Regions from separate parts of the Streptomyces longhuiensis genome, predicted to be linked through region 1. Evidence: riboswitches for the same ligand, from Rfam matches in the RefSeq annotation. Region 1 holds a riboswitch; each other region holds the start of a gene.

Region 1 (4,192 bases):
GGAGCCGGTCGCGGATCCGCTGCTCGGCGTACGAGTCGTCCTGCCAGCGTGCCTTCTCGTCACGCAGCCTGTCGACCCTGTTCTGGGCCTCCTGCTGCCGGCGCTGGAGATCGGCGATCTCCCCGCGCTGGGAGACGTACTGCCTTATGGGGTAGGCGAGCGCGACGACCAGGGTGCACAGGACGAGAGCCAGGAGTGCCGCGCGACCGGTGAGGCGGGAGCGGCGGGCCTGGCGTCTGGTCTGGGAGCGGTAGACGCGCTCGGCGGTCTGCTCGCCGAGCAGACGCAGCCGGGTCGCGGTGGAGAACCGGTCACGGTCCCTGTCCCGGACTCTCCCGGCCATGTTCACGCCTCCCCTTTACGTGCGTACGTCCCCGCACACGGTACGGGACCGGGTGCGGGGACGTACGTACGACGCTTCCTAAGGCAGTGCCTTAAGGGCGTGCTCAGCCCTTGAAGCGGGGGAACGCCGAGCGGCCGGCGTAGACCGCGGCGTCGTCGAGGATCTCCTCGATGCGCAGGAGCTGGTTGTACTTGGCGACGCGGTCCGAGCGGGCCGGGGCGCCGGTCTTGATCTGGCCGCAGTTCACCGCGACGGCGAGGTCGGCGATGGTGACGTCCTCGGTCTCGCCGGAGCGGTGGGACATCATGCACTTGAAGCCGTTGCGCTGGGCCATCTCGACGGCGTCCAGGGTCTCGGTCAGCGAACCGATCTGGTTGACCTTGACGAGCAGGGCGTTGGCGGAGCCCTCCTCGATGCCGCGGGCGAGGCGCTCGGGGTTGGTGACGAAGAGGTCGTCGCCGACGATCTGGACCTTGTCGCCCAGCTTCTCGGTGATGACGTTCCAGCCGGCCCAGTCGTCCTCGTACAGCGGGTCCTCGATGGAGACCAGCGGGTACGCGGAGACGAGCTCCTCGTAGTACTCGGTCATCTCGGCGGCCGAGCGGGACTTGCCCTCGAACTCGTACTTGCCGTCCTTGTAGAACTCGGACGCGGCGACGTCGAGCGCGAGCGCGATCTGCTCGCCGGGGACGTAACCGGCCTGCTTGATGGCCTCGACGATGAGGTCGAGGGCCTCGCGGTTCGAGCCGAGGTTCGGGGCGAAGCCGCCCTCGTCGCCCAGGCCGGTCGACAGGCCCTTGGTCTTCAGCACCTTCTTGAGGGTGTGGTAGACCTCGGCGCCCCAGCGAAGCGCCTCGGAGAAGGACTCCGCGCCGATCGGCGCGATCATGAACTCCTGGATGTCGACGTTGGAGTCGGCGTGCGACCCACCGTTGAGGATGTTCATCATCGGGACGGGCAGCAGGTGCGCGTTCGGACCGCCGAGGTAGCGGAACAGCGGCAGGTCGCTGGCCTCGGAGGCGGCGTGCGCGACGGCGAGGGAGACGCCGAGGATGGCGTTGGCGCCGAGCGAGCCCTTGTTGTCGGTGGCGTCCAGGTCGAACATCGCCTGGTCGATCAGGCGCTGCTCGGTGGCGTCGTAGCCGACGAGCTCCGGGCCGATCTGCTCGATGACGGCGAGGACGGCCTTCTCGACACCCTTGCCCTGGTAGCGGTTCGGGTCACCGTCGCGGAGTTCGATGGCCTCGAACGCGCCGGTGGACGCACCGGACGGGACAGCGGCACGACCGGTGCTGCCGTCGTCGAGGCCGACCTCGACCTCGACCGTGGGGTTACCTCGGGAGTCCAGGATTTCCCGGGCTACGACGACGTCGATGGACGGCACGAGCATCTCCTTCTGGGATGTGACGCAACTACGCCGGGCCGCATGGTCCGGCAAGACCTGAGCCTAACCGGCTCCGGGGCACGGATCGGCCGACCGACCGGCCCGTGGACAAACCGAGAGCGAATTGTTTCCGAACGGAACAAAGAGTCCCGGCCGACGACGGACGAAGGACCAGGACCCCTCACGCACCAAAACCCCGCCCCGGGTGCGACGGGGGAATGCGCACCCGGGGCGGGGAGTCCTTGGGGGGGACCTGGCGTGGTACCGGCCGTCCGCCGAAAGCCGGTACCCGAGCGGCCTGAGGGCTGCCGCTCTCCTCTACCGCTTACTTGAGGTGGAGCTGCTGGCCCGGGTAGATCAGGTCGGCGTCCTCGACGATGTCCTTGTTCAGCTTGAAGAGCTTCGCCCAGCCGCCCTTGGTGTCGTGCGCCTCGGCGATGGTGCTGAGGGTGTCGCCGGCCTTCACCTTGTACTCGCCGTCACCCTTCTTGACCTTCTTGCCGGCCGGGGTCTCGACGGTCTTCTTCGACTCCTGCTTCGGGGCGGCAGGCGCCTTGCGCTCCTGGCTGCGGGTGGTCGGCTGCTCGGTGCGCTCCTGCTTCTGCGGGGCGGCGGCCGGGGCGGAGCCGGTCGAGGCGGCGGACAGGCCCACGCCGCAGCTCGGCCAGGCACCCTTGCCCTGGCTGGCCAGGACCTTCTCGGCGACGGCTATCTGCTGCGCCTTGGAGGCCTTGTCGGCGGTGGAGGCGTAGGCGGTGCCGCCGTACGCGGCCCACGTGGACGAGGAGAACTGGAGGCCGCCGTAGTAGCCGTTGCCCGTGTTGATCGACCAGTTGCCGCCGGCCTCGCACTGTGCGACCGCGTCCCACTCGGAGGCGGTGGCGGCGGAAGCGCCGGTGGCACCCATCAGCGGAACGGCGACAGCGGCACCGGCGACACCGGCGAGCGTGGCGACACGGACGGCCTTGGACGGGCGGCGGTGCTTGCCCTTGCTGGAAAACAGCATCGAGAGATCCCCTCACCGACGCCTACGAGGTGAGCTGTCGGGTTCGGGCCGGATGAGTGCCCGGTCGCACGTCCTGCGTGCGACTTCACCCCAAGCCGGTCGGTCGGCCGTCTCTCGACGGCCGGGGCCGGCACTTACCTTGGGTCCCCCGCTCCTGCCTACGGCGCTTACGCGACGACTGTTCCCGTACGGAAGTTGGCAGGATTCGGCGTGACATCCGACGGGGCCCGCTGTGGCGAGCGGTGATGACCGTAAGCAGCGGATCGCCCTGATTTCAAAGACGATCAGGGCCTTTGAGACCCATCTCTCACTCTCGCCAAAGCGGACATTAAGCCCGAACTGCCTCTACTTTTCGCCCGATTCGAGTCCTAGATCCAGACTCTGACCAGGAAGGATGAGGTCGGGGTCGGTGCCGACCGTCTTCTTGTTCTCGGCGTACAGAGCGGCCCATCCACCGTCCACGTCATGGGTGTCGGCGATGTCCCAGAGGTTGTCGCCGGCGCGCACGGTATAGGCGCCTTCGTCCGTATTCGCGCCCTTACGGCCGCTTTCGCCGCCGCGTGAGGCGTGGCGGCCCGAGCTGTCGTCGGCGCGCGAGGAGCCCGCGGCGTCGTCCTCGGCGGCGTCGCCGCGATGGCGGCCGGAAGCGGGCGCGGTGGCGGCGTCCGCGTCGCCGGAGGCCTCCGACGACGGCGTGCCGGAGGTCGAAGTCGAGTCATCCTGACCGGACTTGTCACTCTTGACGTCATCCACGGTGTTACCTGCGGTATCACCCGACTTGTCGTGATTCTTCTCTCGGGAGTCGCCCTTCGCGCCCGAGGAGGCGGAGTCCGCCGGCTCGTCGCTCGCGTCGTCCTTCGCGGTGTCGCCCTTCGCCGCGTCGTCGCCGCCGGAGTCACCGGCGGACGCGGACGGGGTCGGCAGGGCCGCCCCGGGGTCGACGTCGGCCGCGGCGTCGTCCGCCGTGAGGCCCGAGGTGACCGAGCAGACCGGCCATGCCCGCGGGCCCTGGTCGTCGAGGACCTTCTCGGCGACGGCTATCTGCTGCGAGCGGCTGGCCTGGTCGGCGCGCGGCGCGAAGTCGAGGCCGCCGTAGTTCTCCCAGGTCTCCTGCGAGAACTGGAGCCCGCCGTAATAGCCGTTGCCCGGATCGGCGCTCCAGGAGCCGCCGCTCTCGCACTCGGCGAGCTTGTCCCACGTCGCCGTCGACGCGGCGCTCGCGCTGGTCGCGCCGAGCAGGGGGATCGCGATGGCGGAGCCGGCCACTCCCGCGGCGACGATGAGCGCGGGAGCCTGGCGGGGGCGACGGTGACGACCGTTCCCGGTGAGCATGGATGCGCCTTTCGGGGGCTCGGGGAATGCTGCGGCGGGTGGTGCCGCGATGACTGGTGAACGTAGCGGGAGTCGAACGCTTGTCACAAGTCGATGCAGCCGAGATCACGTGAAAGTCACAGTCTTG
Region 2 (4,192 bases), 2.3 Mb from region 1:
TCCCGGTAGGCGGGCGGCAGAAGACCCCGGTAGGCGTGCCACCAGTGCCGGCCGTCGTCGTCCCCCGACCCCGCCAGCGCGACCAGCAGATCGCGTACATCGGGGTCCGTGACCTCGAAGGCGTCGAGCAGGAGGCGCACGTCCGACGCTTTCACGCCGCTGCGCCCGGTCTCGATACGGCTCACTTTCGACTGGTGCCAGCCGACGAGCCGGGCTGTCTCGCCACTTGTGAGCCCCGCACGGGCACGCAGCGCGCGCAGCTCCGCGCCGAGCCTGCGGCGGCGCACCGCCGGACCGTGTTTCATCCTGTCTCCTCGGACCTCCGGCCCGGCTCCTTCCGGCCCGGCGGATCGGTGTTCTGAGCCGACGGTAGAGGAAGTCGGCGGTGTACGCCCAAATGCGGTCCAGTGGCGCAGAGTTCACCGCTTCGAGCGACAGATATATGCATATCTCGGGGGATCGGCTCCGTTGGCCGGGCGGGAGTGGCACTCTGGCGCGAAGCACCAGTCCGGGGGTCGCCTCGAGTCATCCGCCATGTGTCGGATTCAGGCCCCGGCGAAAAAAGGGACGACGTCGCCATGGCAGATCACCAGGAAGCATCCGTCACTCTGCCGAGCGATCCCGCCTCGGTCTCCTCGGCCCGCACATATGTCAGCGACGTACTCGCCGAATGGGGTATGCCGCGCGACGCGGAAGCAGCGGACACGGTCCGGCTCATCGTCTCCGAACTCGCCACGAACGCCGTGATGCACACCCGCGGACAGTCGCCCGTCTTCAAGGTCGACGTGCAGCTGGAGCGCGACGAACACCTGCGCATCGGGGTCACGGACAGCCACCCGCGCCACCCGAAGCGGCTCCCGGCCGCCGTCCAGCAGGACAACGGGCGCGGCATGGTGATCATCCGCTGGCTGACCGCCGAGTGCGGCGGAAGCCTGTCGGTCAGGCCCACCCCCGAAGGCGGCAAGACCGTATGGATCGCCCTGCCGTGGACGGTTCCTGCCCAACAGGTGTGAAGGCCGGCAGGCGTGAGGGACGGCAGGTGTGAAGGCCGGCGGGCGTGCAGGCGGTTACGGGGACGGAGTGTCCGTCCCCTCCTGCGCCCGGGTGAGCGAGCGTCGCACCAGACGCGGCAGCACACCCCACAGACCCGCACAGACCGCGAACGTGCCCGCCCCCGCAGCGATCCCCGCCGCACGCCCCGCCGTGACATCCACGACGAGCAGCACGGACCCGGTCAGGGCGAGCACCAGAACGCTCAGGCCGGCCGTGGCGAGCCGCGAGGACATCTGCACGATCTGCGGCTTGGCACCACGCCCGAACAGCGCGCGGTGCAGCGCCGCGGGCGCCGTGAACAGCGCGGCGGCGAGCACCGCGAGCAGCAGCGTCGCGACGTAGGTCGCGCGCTGCACGGCATCCAGCGACGGGAACCGAGGAGTGAACGCCAGCGTCAGCAGGAACGCGAAGAGGATCTGCACGCCCGTCTGGGTGACTCTGAGCTCTTGGAGCAGCTCGCCGAAATTCCGGTCCGCGCGCTCCAGCGGCGTCTCGTGCCGGTCCCGGCCGTCGCTCGGCGGGCCCGGGTCGCGTGGGGCGTCCTCGTCGCCTGCCGTTCGGTCCTCGTCCATACGACCACGAGTACCCCATCACGCGGTTCCGAGGCGGACGGGCGGGCGTGAGCACTCTGTGGCGCCTGACGGGTCCCCAGGGCGCCCGGGGACCCGTCAGGCGTCGCTAGCGCACGCGCCCGTACCAGACGCTCCTCGTCCAGATCCTCTGGAGCCGCACCACGTCACCGGTCTTCGGCGAGTGCCAGATCTTTCCCTTCCCGGCGTAGATACCGACGTGGTAGACGCCGCGGCCCGAGTGGAAGAAGACCAGGTCACCGCGTTTTCGATGGGACGCGGAGACATGACGGGTCTTGTTGTACTGCTGGGCGGCGGTGCGGGGCAGCTTCTTGCCCGCAGCCTTGAACGAGTAGAGCGTCAGGCCCGAGCAGTCGAACGTGCGCGGCCCTGTGGCGCCCCACCGGTAGGGGCTTCCCTTCTTGGAGGCCGCGATCTGGAGTGCTTTCGTCGCCGGCGGCGCGGCTTCCGCTTCGGGCACGGCTCCGGGGACCAGCAGGCTGCCACCCGCTACGGCGAGCGTGAGGGCCGAGGCGGTTCCGGCACGGGCGAGCAGCGACGGGACACGATTGAGCGCAGTCATGCGCAACCCTTCGTCAGCCGCCTGTGAAGGATGACCTGTCGGATTCGGGCTGGCGAAGTTGCCCGGCCGCGATGTGCGGCTTCACCCCAAGGGCCGGCCCGGAAAACAGCTCCGGCGGCCCGTCGTGCTCGGGTCCTCCACTCCTGCCGATCCACTCCTGTCGACCTGGCATCCGTACGGCGGCAGGACTCGGCGTCCGCACGGACCGCCCCGCCGCGGTGGCGGGGGCTTGTCGTCGGAAGGGATCTTCACGCACGAACGGCGCGAACGCAGCGCCGAATCGGCGTTGAGTGAGTGTCCTCACGACTGGCCTGTTCGGGTGGACAGCACACCTTTCCAGCCTGGTGCGAGGGTCCCGACGACGCCCGCACCTGCAGCGGAAGGCGGAATCTCGGACTTCGCGTAGGCGCTCCGCGCAACTTTTCCGGTTCCCAAGTGCTAGTACCGGCTACTCCGTATGTGGGTACCTCTTCTGGTCCGTTTCGGGCCGGGTCCGGACAGTTCGCCTCGATCGCTCGGGTCTCGAAACGCACCGTCAATTGACCGACTCAGGCGGAACCGTGACCCGTTGTGCCCTCCTTTCTCCGTCCAGGACCCGTAGAGCCCGAGCCAGCGTCGTCGCGTGGACCTCACTCTCGCCCCGCTGATGCATGAGCGTCAGGGCGTCCCTGAGAGCCGTCGCCCTGCCGACGAGCGCTTGCGCGGCGCGCAGTCCGCCATACGTGTGGTCGCTCCGTGCCGGGTTGATCCTGCCGAGCAGGTCGACCACCTCCAGATAGCGGTCGAGGAGTTCGCACTCGGCGCGCGTCAGTGCGGGCAGCGGGGGCAGTTCGGGCGGCAGCATCGCCCGCTCACCTGGCGCCGGGGGCCGAACCGGACGTCTTGCGGTTGCCGATGACCCGGTCCACGAGCCCGTACTCCACGGCGTCCTGAGCCCGGAGGATCGTGTCCCGCTCGATGTCGGCGGCGATGCGCTCCCGGTTCTGCCCGGTGTGCCGCGCGAGCAGCTCCTCCAGCTGGGCGCGCATACGCACCAGTTCGCGGGCCTGGATCTCCAGGTCGCTCGGCTGGCCCTGCGCGGGCTCGGGCAGCCCCGGCTGATGGATCACCACGCGCGCGCCGGGCAGCATGGCCCGCTTGCCTGGCGTCCCGGCCGCCAGGAGCACGGCGGCGGCGGAGGCGGCCTGCCCGAGGCACACGGTCTCGACCTCGCAGCTGACGAACCGGATCGTGTCGTAGATCGCCGTCATCGCACTGAACGAGCCGCCGGGGGAATTGATGTACAGCGAGATGTCCCGGTCCGGCGCGGCGTACTCGAGGTGCATGAACTGCGCCATCACATCGTTCGCGGAGGTGTCGTCGATCGGCGTCCCCAGGAAGACGATCCGCTCCTCCAGGAGCTTGGAGTACGGATCGAGGGTGCGGTGCCCGGCCGAGGTGCGCTCGGTGAACTCGGGCAGGACGTAGCGGGCGGAAGGTCGGTTCATGGCACATGCCTCCGTGAGCGCGGAACTCTGTCGCTGCTTCTGTAAAAAATGTACAGGACGTACGGATCGCCGGTAGGGATCGGGCCGTGAGAAGCGCGAGAAGAAGGGATCGGGCTGCGAGGAGCGCGAAAAGAGGGATCAGGCGGCGAGTCGCGCGAAAAAGGGGAGGCAGGCTGCGAGAAGCGCGGCAGGGGGTGCTCGGGACGCGAGGGCACGAAAAGGGGCCGGCCCGCGCCCGAGGCGCCGGCCGACCCCCTGCTTCGTTCTCCTGTGTCGTGGCTACTGGTCGTCGTCGTCCGACCTGGACAGGCGCAGCGCGAGGTGTTGCAGGAGGTCGGCGGTCTTGATGTCCGTCCGGCCCGAGTCGTGCACCTCGGCGAGCTCGGAGAAGAGGAACGCGAACGCGCCCACCAGGGAGATCGTCACCGGCATCAGTGCCGCGATGGTGGCCTCCGCCGCCTCCTCCACGCTCGATTCCGCCGGGATCTCGATGGAGGGGA
Region 3 (4,192 bases), 3.6 Mb from region 1:
GTGTGGGTGGGGGTCACGTCGACGCCGATCACGAGCGGCCCGCCGGCCGTCGCCCGGGGCGTGGAGGCCACCACGGTGCGCAGCGGTCCGACGCGGGCGATCACCCGTACCTCGGCGGCGTCGGCCTCGATCTCGTAGTGATGCCGTTCGTCGAGCCGGACCGCAAGGCCGCCGGTGCCGTCCGCCGGGTCGAGGTGGGCGCGGACGCGGCAGGACAGGTGCTGCTGCCGGTGGCCGACGAAGGTGACGTCGGCGGCGTCGGGGCCGCCCCCGAGGGCGTGGAGCGTCAGCCGGCCCGGCCGTTCCTTCGTCGTGCAGTGCCGGGGGGACCGGTGGCGGAGCGAGATCCAGGAGGGCCGCAGATCGGCGTCGTCGAAGTCGTCCGTGAAGGGTTCGGCGGAGACGGAGGCGGGCCCGGCCGTCACCGGCGGTCCGACGACCGGCCAGCCGTCCTCCCAGGTGACCGGCGCGAGGAAGGTCTCGCGGCCGAGCACGTGCCAGCCAGGGGTGCCGCCGCGCGGCCGCACCCCGAGGAACACCATCCACCACGTGCCGTCGGGCGCTTGCACCAGATCGGCGTGGCCGGTGTTCTGGACGGATTCGTCGGTGCTGCGGTGGGTCAGGACAGGATTGGCCGGGCACGGTTCGAAGGGGCCGGTGGGCGCGGGGCCGCGGGCCACGGAGACGGCATGCCCGCGCTCGGTGCCGCCCTCGGCGATCAGCAGGTACCAATGGTCGCCCACGTGGTACAGGTGCGGCGCCTCCGGGGCCTTGGCGCCCGGCGTGCCGGACCACAGAGGGCGCGGTTCGCCGAACGTCTCGCCGGTGTACGGGTCGATACGGACCTGGGAGATCCCGGCGACCGTGACCCAGCACACGCCGTCCTCGTCCCAGGCGAGATCCGGGTCGATGCCGGGGACACCGGGCAGGGGGACCGGGTCCGACCAGGGGCCCGCCGGGTCGGTGGCGGAGACGAGCAGGTTGCCGCCGCCCTCGCTCACATTGGTGGTGATCAGCCAGAAGCGGCCGTCGTGGTGGCGCAGCGTCGGCGCGTAGATCCCGGCCGAGGAGGGTGTGTCCCAGGGCAGCCGCAGCTGGCCGGGCCGGTCGAGGACGTTGCCGATCTGCCGCCAGTGCACCAGATCGCGGCTGTGGAAGAGCGGCACCCCGGGCACGTACTCGAAGCTCGAGCACGCCAGGTAGTAGTCGTCGCCGACGCGGCAGACGCTGGGGTCCGGGTGGAACCCGGGGATGACCGGGTGTGGGTCTGCCATGCTGTCTCTCTCTCCGTGGCGTCGAAGCGCTTCGACTCGCCGGGAGGATATGCACGGGGGTGATGGCGCGCAAGGGGTTGGACAGGACACAAAAGTGGCCCTGAAGTCCCTTCGTGCTTACGGGACTTCAGGGCCACACATCATCGATGCGCTTCAACCGGCATTGCTGGGCTTCCGCTCAGGCGGAGTGAACCGAGGGGTCCTCCGTGCTGAGCGGGAGGGAGCCCGAACCGACTGTCAGTACGCGCCGTTCACGTTGTCGATCGAGCCGTACTTGTCGGCCGCGTAGTTGCATGCGGCGGTGATGTTGGCGACCGGGTCGTAGCTGTTCATCGAGGTGCCGGGCACGTGGTAGGCGATGAACGTGGGGTCGATGACCTGCAGGAGTCCCTTGGACGGGGTTCCCGCGACAGCGTTGGAGTCCCAGTTGTTGATGGCCAGCGGGTTGCCGGAGGACTCGCGCATGATGTTGCGGTGGATGCCCTCGTAGGTGCCGGGAATCTTGTGCTGGGCCATGATGTCGAGCGACTCCTTGATCCAGCCGTCGAGGTCGTTGGTGTAGGACTTCTTCGCCGGGGCAGCGGCGAGAGTGGTCCGGACCTCGGAGCGGTCGGCCCGCTCGGCGTACGCCCTGGTGTCCGCGGGCTTGGCGGGGCTCTTCTTGCCGAGCGTGAGCTTGGCACCGGGGTAGATCAGCCCCGGGTTGTCACCGATGGTGGCTCGGTTGTCCTGGTACAGCTTCTTCCAGCCGCCGCTCAGAGAGTGCTCTCGGGCGATCTTGCTGAGGGTGTCGCCCGCGGTGACGACGTACGTCGCGGGGGCCGCGGCGCTCTTCGCGGCCGGGGCGGCCTGCGCCGCGCTGGCGGTGGTCGCGCCGAGCACCGGGAGAGCGAGCACGGCCGCGCCCGTGCCCGCGGCGGCGAGCCCTCGGGTGAGCGAGATGGACTTGATGCGGCGGTGCTTTCCCTTTGAGGGCATGACGAATTCCTCTCCGTCGCCTGCGAGGTGAGCTGTCGGGTTCGGACGGGAGATGTCCGGTCGCACAATGTGTGCGACTTCACCCCGAGCCGTTCCGGAAACCGGATCGGCGGCTTACCTGGGTCCCCCGCTCCTGCCGTGCGTATCCGTGTGGGTGGGAGGGATTCCGGACAGCGGCAGGATTCGGCGTTCCATCCGGATTGACGGTGACATTAGGCGAGAAGGCGCGGAAGGAACAAGACCGGAATTGCGATCGCGAAATGTGAGAGCCCTGTGTGCGGCGATCGGAACCCGCCGCCCTCTTTGATCGAAAAGCCCAATCCTCTTCGCGCAGAAGGGAAGCAGGGCATCAGCAGAGCTCGGGGCCGGCGTCCGTTCGTGTGACACGGTTCACTGAAGGGGGTGCGGGTTGGAATGCAGCCCGATCACCTATCAGAGCGCAATATTTCGCATGAATGACGCTCGATGCACGCTTAACTGCCTATGGGGCGCCAATAATGTTAAAAGGCATTTTTAGTCGCAAAGATGGACATAGCGCCACGCCGCTTTTCCTGCCTAAAGGGACATATCGGCACCAGTGCCGACCCGGTTGTGCGACCCGAGGGTCGCCCCCGCCGCACTTCATGGGCGGGCCTCGATCGGGGTGGTGCCTGGACGTGGCCTTGCGCGGTTCGGCTGAGGGGCGACTGAGGATCGACTGAGGTGAGGCCGGCGGGCTCCGTCGTCGGAGTGCACTTCCTGCCCCGACCTGCCGGGCGCGCGGGGTGCCTGGGGTGGGCAGGTGAGGGATCCGGCTTTGCACCCGAAGATCTTGCCGGCGCAGGATTTGCGTGAGCTCAGGAGAGGCCTGAGTGTGATGGGAAGTCAGTTTCCGATCGCTACTCGTATGTCAGTGAAGTCCTCGGCCCGGATCCGGAGGAGCCTGCTGAAATCCTCTGCCGACTCGCGAGCCGAAGGCCCGCCGCGAAGAAGCGCAGTAACAGAGGGAGCTACTCGGGCGCACGGAACATGACGGTGATTCGTCAGGCGCGCGGGATGTATCAGACCTTCATCCGGGCGAAGGCGTTCTGCACACGAGCGCGAACGGGCTTATGGGGGCGGCGCGTTCCTGTCTTGAGGCAGGAAGCGCCGCGTCGTGGTGGGCCGTGGGACGGGCCGCTTCCTCGGGTGCCGATGAGCGGTGGGCTGGCGGGAGGCGGGAGGCGGGAGGCGGGCGGCTGGTGCCGGGGTGTGCGGGCGCTCGATGCGTGCACGGCATCTGACCGACGCCGGGGCGAGGTGGCCCGCTTCCCTACGGGTGGCGTTACCGGTGCTCCGGGTTCTCGTAGTCGTGGCGGCAGCCGGCGTCCCAGGCGGTGCGCTGGTTGCCGTAGGCGGGGATGCCACCGAGATCCTTCAATGCCCGGGCCAGGTGCAGCAGGTTCCAGGTCATGAACGTGGTGTTGCGGTTGGTGAAGTCGTTCTCGGGGCCGCCGGAGCCCGGGTCGAGGTAGGAGGGGCCGGGGCCGGCCTCACCGATCCATCCGGCGTCGGCCTGGGGAGGGATGGTGTATCCCAGGTGTTGCAGGCTGTAGAGGACGTTCATCGCACAGTGTTTGACGCCGTCCTCGTTGCCGGTGATCAGGCAGCCGCCGACGCGGCCGTAGTAGGCGTACTGTCCTGCGTCGTTGAGGAGGCTGGAACAGGCGTAGAGACGTTCGATGACCTGCTTCGTCACGGAGCCGTTGTCGCCCAGCCAGATCGGGCCGGCCAGCACGAGGATGTCGGCGGCCATGACCTGCCGGTAGAGGTCCGGCCAGGCGTCGGTCTCCCAGCCGTGCTCCGTCATGTCGGGCCACACGCCCGTGGCGATGTCGTGGTCGACGGCCCGGATCACGTCGACGTGGACGCCCTGGGCTTCCATGATCGCGGTGCTGCGGTCGATCAGGCCCTGGGTGTTG
Region 4 (4,192 bases), 3.5 Mb from region 1:
CCCGCCGTCGCCCCGCAGCTGCGCGAACTCCGCCGCCGCGCCGCCCTGACCCTGGAGGCCGCGGCCCGCGCCGCCGGGCTCTCGCCCGCGCACCTCTCCCGCCTGGAGACGGGCCGCCGCCAGCCCTCGCTCCCCATGCTGCTCGCACTCGCCCGCACCTACGGTACGACGGTCTCCGAGCTCCTGGGCGAGACGCCCGCCGACAGGGACGCCGTCGTGCGCTCCGCCGACATGGAGCCCACCGAGGCGGGCGGCTGGATCTACCGGCAGGCGGGCGCCCCGGGGCGCGGCATGCAGGCCCTGCGCGTGCATGTGCCGTTCGGCGCCCAGGGCGACATCGTGCGGGTCCACCCCGGTGAGGAGTGGCTGTACGTGCTCGAAGGGCGGCTGCGGCTGCGCCTCGGGGACACCGCGTACGCGCTCGCGCCGGGGGACAGCGCGCACTTCGACTCGCTCACCCCGCACCGGATCGCCGCCGCCGACCGCGACGGCGCCGAGCTCCTCTTCGTACACACCCTGCTGCAGAGCCCGTCCGCCGCGCTGTGTCTCGGCCCGGCGACGAGCGGCGGCGAACAGATCCAGGGAGGCCTTCGATGAACGCAGAGCCGAACGACATGACCGAGCCGCAGCGGCAGCCCGCCCGGCGTGACGTGGAGGACAAGCTTCCGCGCGGCATCTGGGTGCGGCTGCTCGTCTACGTCTTCGCCGGGCACATCGTCGCGGCCTTCATCTATCTGCTGTTCACGCTGGGGGCGTCGCGCGGGTGACGTGCCCCGCGCGTGGCCGGTGAGTCTCAGTCGAGGAGGCGCTCGCGCAGCCGCTCGCGCCGGGCGGGGGACAGCTTGAGGCCCTCCTCCAGGTAGCGGTCCGTGGAGCCCCAGGTCTGCGCGACCTGCTCGAAGGCGGCCGCCAGATACGAGGCGCGGGCGTCGAACAGCGGGCTCAGCAGCTCCATGACCTCGGGGGACATCGCGTCCTTCGAGGCACTGCTGCGGTGCACCTTGTAGCGGCGGTGCGTCGCGTTCGACTCCAGGTAGTCCGCCTCGATGGCGTCGCGCTCCACACCCACGGCCAGGAGCGTGACCGCTATCGACAGGCCCGCGCGGTCCTTGCCGGCCGCGCAGTGCATGAGCGCCGGCACGCTGTCCTCGGCGAGGGAGTGCAGGACCTGGCTGTGCTCGGCGGTGCGCTCCGTGATGATCGCCCGGTACGACGTGATCATCCGGTTCGCGGCCTGGCCCTCGGCGAGGGCGGCGCGCAGGTCGTCGAGGTTGCCGTCGCGCACCATCTGCCAGAACTCGGCGCCGTCCGCCGGGTCGGTCAGCGGCAGATTCACGTTCCGTACGCCGGGCAGCGTGACGTCGGGGCCTTCGAGCCGCTGGTCGGCGGCGTTGCGGAAGTCGAAGATCGTGTGCAGCCCGAGCGAGGAGAGGAACGCGGCGTCCTCGTCCGTGGCGTGCGCGAGGTGACCACTGCGGAACAGCACGCCCTGCTTGACCCGCCGGCCGTCCACGGTCGGGAGACCACCGACATCGCGGAAGTTGCGCACTCCGGCCAACTCGGGCTCGGTGGACGGGACCTGCTGCGTCACGGGGGCTCCTCCCGGTCGGCCGCGGCGCTGCTCGCTGCGGGCGACTTCGACGATACGACATGGCTGCCAGGGGCAACCATGTGAGCGGAGGCTGATGATTTCACGCTAAATGCCCGAAATGAGACTGAAAGCAGGCAATCGCGCCTTACGGAATAACTAAGCCTGAAATGAGGCCATATGGTGGTCGATGGGTGAGCAGGGTCATAGCGGTGACCGTGTGTGGCGGTGGGGCCGAATGAATTCCCCGTAGGTAACGCAGTTGCAAAGATCGTGAATCGACGGAGCGTGACGGCCTTTTCCGGAAAGGATCATTCAAGGATCAAGAACCGGAATGCCCAGGGGAATTCGCGGCTTGTCCCCGCGCTCCCCGCTCGCTTACGTTCGGCGCAATCCGGACGGACCGCCTAATCCTGCCGCCGCCCGGAATCCGCACATCGATCCGTGCTCGGCAGGAGCGGGGGACCCAGGTGGACCGCCGTTTCCGGAACACCGGAAGCGGCTCGGGGTGAAGCCGTGCCCGAAAGGGCGCGGCCGGGCAACTCCAGCCCGAACCCGACAGCTCACCTCGCAGGCGACGGAGAGGAAACCCCCATGCCCGCGAAGGGTAAGCACCGCCGTCCCAAGTCCCAGGGCTTCGCACGCACGCTCGTCGTCGCCGGAGTGGGCGGCGCCGCGCTCGCGCTGCCGCTGGTGGGTGCCGCCGGCGCCCACGCCGCGACTCCCGCGGCCGCCCACTCGGTCGTCCAGGCCGCGGCCGCTCCCGCCGCCGCCACGACCTACGTCGTCAAGAGCGGGGACACCCTTTCGAAGATCGCCGACGCGCAGCACGTCAGCGGCGGCTGGAAGAAGCTCTACTCCGACAACCGCTCGGTCGTCGGCAGCAACCCGTCCCTGATCCACCCGGGCCTGAAGCTGACGATCGGCCAGAAGGCCGCGGCCCCCGCCGCGAAGTCCCCGGCCACCGCCACGCAGGCCTCCGCACCCAAGGCCGCCACCGGCTCCGGCTACGCGCTGCCCGTCCAGAGCGCCTCCGTCGGCACGGCGTACAAGACCGCGGGCAGCATGTGGTCCAGCGGCTACCACACCGGTGTCGACTTCGTGGTCCCGACGGGCACCCCGCTCAAGGCCATAGCCGCGGGCACCGTCGTGTCGGCCGGTCTTGACGGTGCGTACGGCAACGAGGTCGTCATCCAGCACGCCGACGGCAAGTACTCGCAGTACGCCCACATGTCGTCCCTCTCCGTCTCCTCCGGGCAGACCGTGACCGGGGGCCAGCAGATCGGCCTCTCCGGCGCGACCGGCAACGTCACGGGACCGCACCTGCACTTCGAGATCCGCACCACCCCGAGCTACGGCTCGGACGTGGACCCGATCGCGTACCTCCGTGCGCACGGGGTCTCGATCTGACCCCGACGATGTGACGTCGCTCCGACCCTGACGGTGTGACGTGCGGGTGTCTCGTCGAGGCGTGAGGTGAAGGGGCGGGTCCGGTTCCGGGCCCGCCCCTTCGTCGTGCCCCTCCGTCGTGTCCCGTCGTATTCCTGAAATCGCGGAACTGACCGGGTGGGCTATATCACCACCCGTCAACCCCTTCCTACGGTCGCGTAGGTCACATCGCAGGGTGAAAGATGTGTGGTCGTGGCAAACGAATCGAGATCACTCAGCGGCGGCACGATTCGGTCCTACGCGGCGGTGGGGGACAGCTTCACCGAAGGCGTCGGGGACCCCGGTCCCGACGGGGCCTTCGTGGGCTGGGCCGACCGTCTCGCCGTCCTCCTGGACGACCGGACCCCCGAGCACTCCTTCCGGTACGCGAACCTCGCCGTGCGCGGCAAGCTCCTCGACCAGATCGTGGAGGACCAGCTCCCGCGGGCCGTCGAACTCGCCCCGGACCTGGTGACCTTCGCCGCCGGCGGCAACGACATCATCCGTCCCGGCACCGACCCCGACGACGTCGCCGAGCGCTTCGAGAAGGCCGTGGCCCGGCTGACCTCCGCCGTCGGCACGGTCATGGTGACCACCGGCTTCGACACCCGGGACGTCCCGGTCCTCAAGCATCTGCGCGGCAAGATAGCGACGTACAACGGACATGTGCGCGCGGTCGCCGACCGCTACGGCTGCCCGGTGCTCGACCTGTGGTCCCTCAAGACCGTCCAGGACCGTCGTGCTTGGGACGACGACCGGCTGCACCTCTCGCCCGAGGGGCACACGCGGGTCGCGCTGCGGGCGGGGCAGGCGCTCGGCGTCGAGGTACCGGCGGACCCGGACCAGCCGTGGCCGGCGCAGCCGCCGCGCGGCACGCTGGAGGTGCGGCGCGACGACATCCACTGGGCGCGGGAGTTCCTGGTCCCGTGGATCGGCCGACGGCTGCGCGGTGAGTCGTCCGGGGACCATGTGGCGGCGAAGCGGCCGGATCTGCTGCCGCTCTGACAGCAGCCGCGCGCGTCATGGGGGAGCTTGCCCTTGGGGGCGGCTCCCCCGCGTCATTTCCACGCGGTCACGTCGGGCTCCGTTCGGGGCCCGACGTCGCGGCGCCGTCAGCCCGACGCCGTCAGGTCCGCCCGCTCGAGTCCCAGCTCGCGGGCCAGCGCGTCGTCGACC

What was found. Region 1 has a riboswitch for cyclic di-AMP ahead of LGI35_RS19965 (transglycosylase family protein). Riboswitches for the same ligand answer to the same signal wherever they lie in the genome.
Region 2: it holds a riboswitch for cyclic di-AMP, as region 1 does, so the genes downstream of both, LGI35_RS09460 (C40 family peptidase) here and LGI35_RS19965 (transglycosylase family protein) in region 1, are expected to answer to the same signal.
Region 3: it holds a riboswitch for cyclic di-AMP, as region 1 does, so the genes downstream of both, LGI35_RS03425 (transglycosylase SLT domain-containing protein) here and LGI35_RS19965 (transglycosylase family protein) in region 1, are expected to answer to the same signal.
Region 4: it holds a riboswitch for cyclic di-AMP, as region 1 does, so the genes downstream of both, LGI35_RS35555 (M23 family metallopeptidase) here and LGI35_RS19965 (transglycosylase family protein) in region 1, are expected to answer to the same signal.

What each region holds. Positions count from the first base shown of each region.
Region 1 is NZ_CP085173.1:4,306,540-4,310,731, forward strand. Features, by position in the region: gene LGI35_RS19955 (FtsB family cell division protein) at 1-343, opposite strand, end outside; gene eno (phosphopyruvate hydratase) at 447-1,733, opposite strand; gene LGI35_RS19965 (transglycosylase family protein) at 2,053-2,733, opposite strand; cyclic di-AMP (ydaO/yuaA leader) riboswitch at 2,738-2,909, opposite strand; gene LGI35_RS19970 (transglycosylase family protein) at 3,079-4,065, opposite strand.
Region 2 is NZ_CP085173.1:1,998,837-2,003,028, reverse strand. Features, by position in the region: gene LGI35_RS09475 (helix-turn-helix domain-containing protein) at 1-305, opposite strand, end outside; gene LGI35_RS09470 (ATP-binding protein) at 579-1,013, shown strand; gene LGI35_RS09465 (DUF6328 family protein) at 1,068-1,625, opposite strand; gene LGI35_RS09460 (C40 family peptidase) at 1,732-2,205, opposite strand; cyclic di-AMP (ydaO/yuaA leader) riboswitch at 2,209-2,386, opposite strand; gene LGI35_RS09455 (hypothetical protein) at 2,741-3,049, opposite strand; gene LGI35_RS09450 (ATP-dependent Clp protease proteolytic subunit) at 3,057-3,692, opposite strand; gene LGI35_RS09445 (hypothetical protein) at 3,972-4,192, opposite strand, start outside.
Region 3 is NZ_CP085173.1:699,031-703,222, reverse strand. Features, by position in the region: gene LGI35_RS03430 (glycoside hydrolase family 43 protein) at 1-1,274, opposite strand, end outside; gene LGI35_RS03425 (transglycosylase SLT domain-containing protein) at 1,512-2,252, opposite strand; cyclic di-AMP (ydaO/yuaA leader) riboswitch at 2,255-2,419, opposite strand; gene LGI35_RS03420 (flavodoxin family protein) at 3,556-4,192, opposite strand, start outside.
Region 4 is NZ_CP085173.1:7,799,810-7,804,001, forward strand. Features, by position in the region: gene LGI35_RS35540 (helix-turn-helix domain-containing protein) at 1-597, shown strand, start outside; gene LGI35_RS35545 (DUF6126 family protein) at 594-767, shown strand; gene LGI35_RS35550 (tyrosine-protein phosphatase) at 794-1,591, opposite strand; cyclic di-AMP (ydaO/yuaA leader) riboswitch at 1,999-2,180, shown strand; gene LGI35_RS35555 (M23 family metallopeptidase) at 2,183-2,998, shown strand; gene LGI35_RS35560 (SGNH/GDSL hydrolase family protein) at 3,230-4,021, shown strand; gene LGI35_RS35565 (TetR/AcrR family transcriptional regulator) at 4,129-4,192, opposite strand, start outside.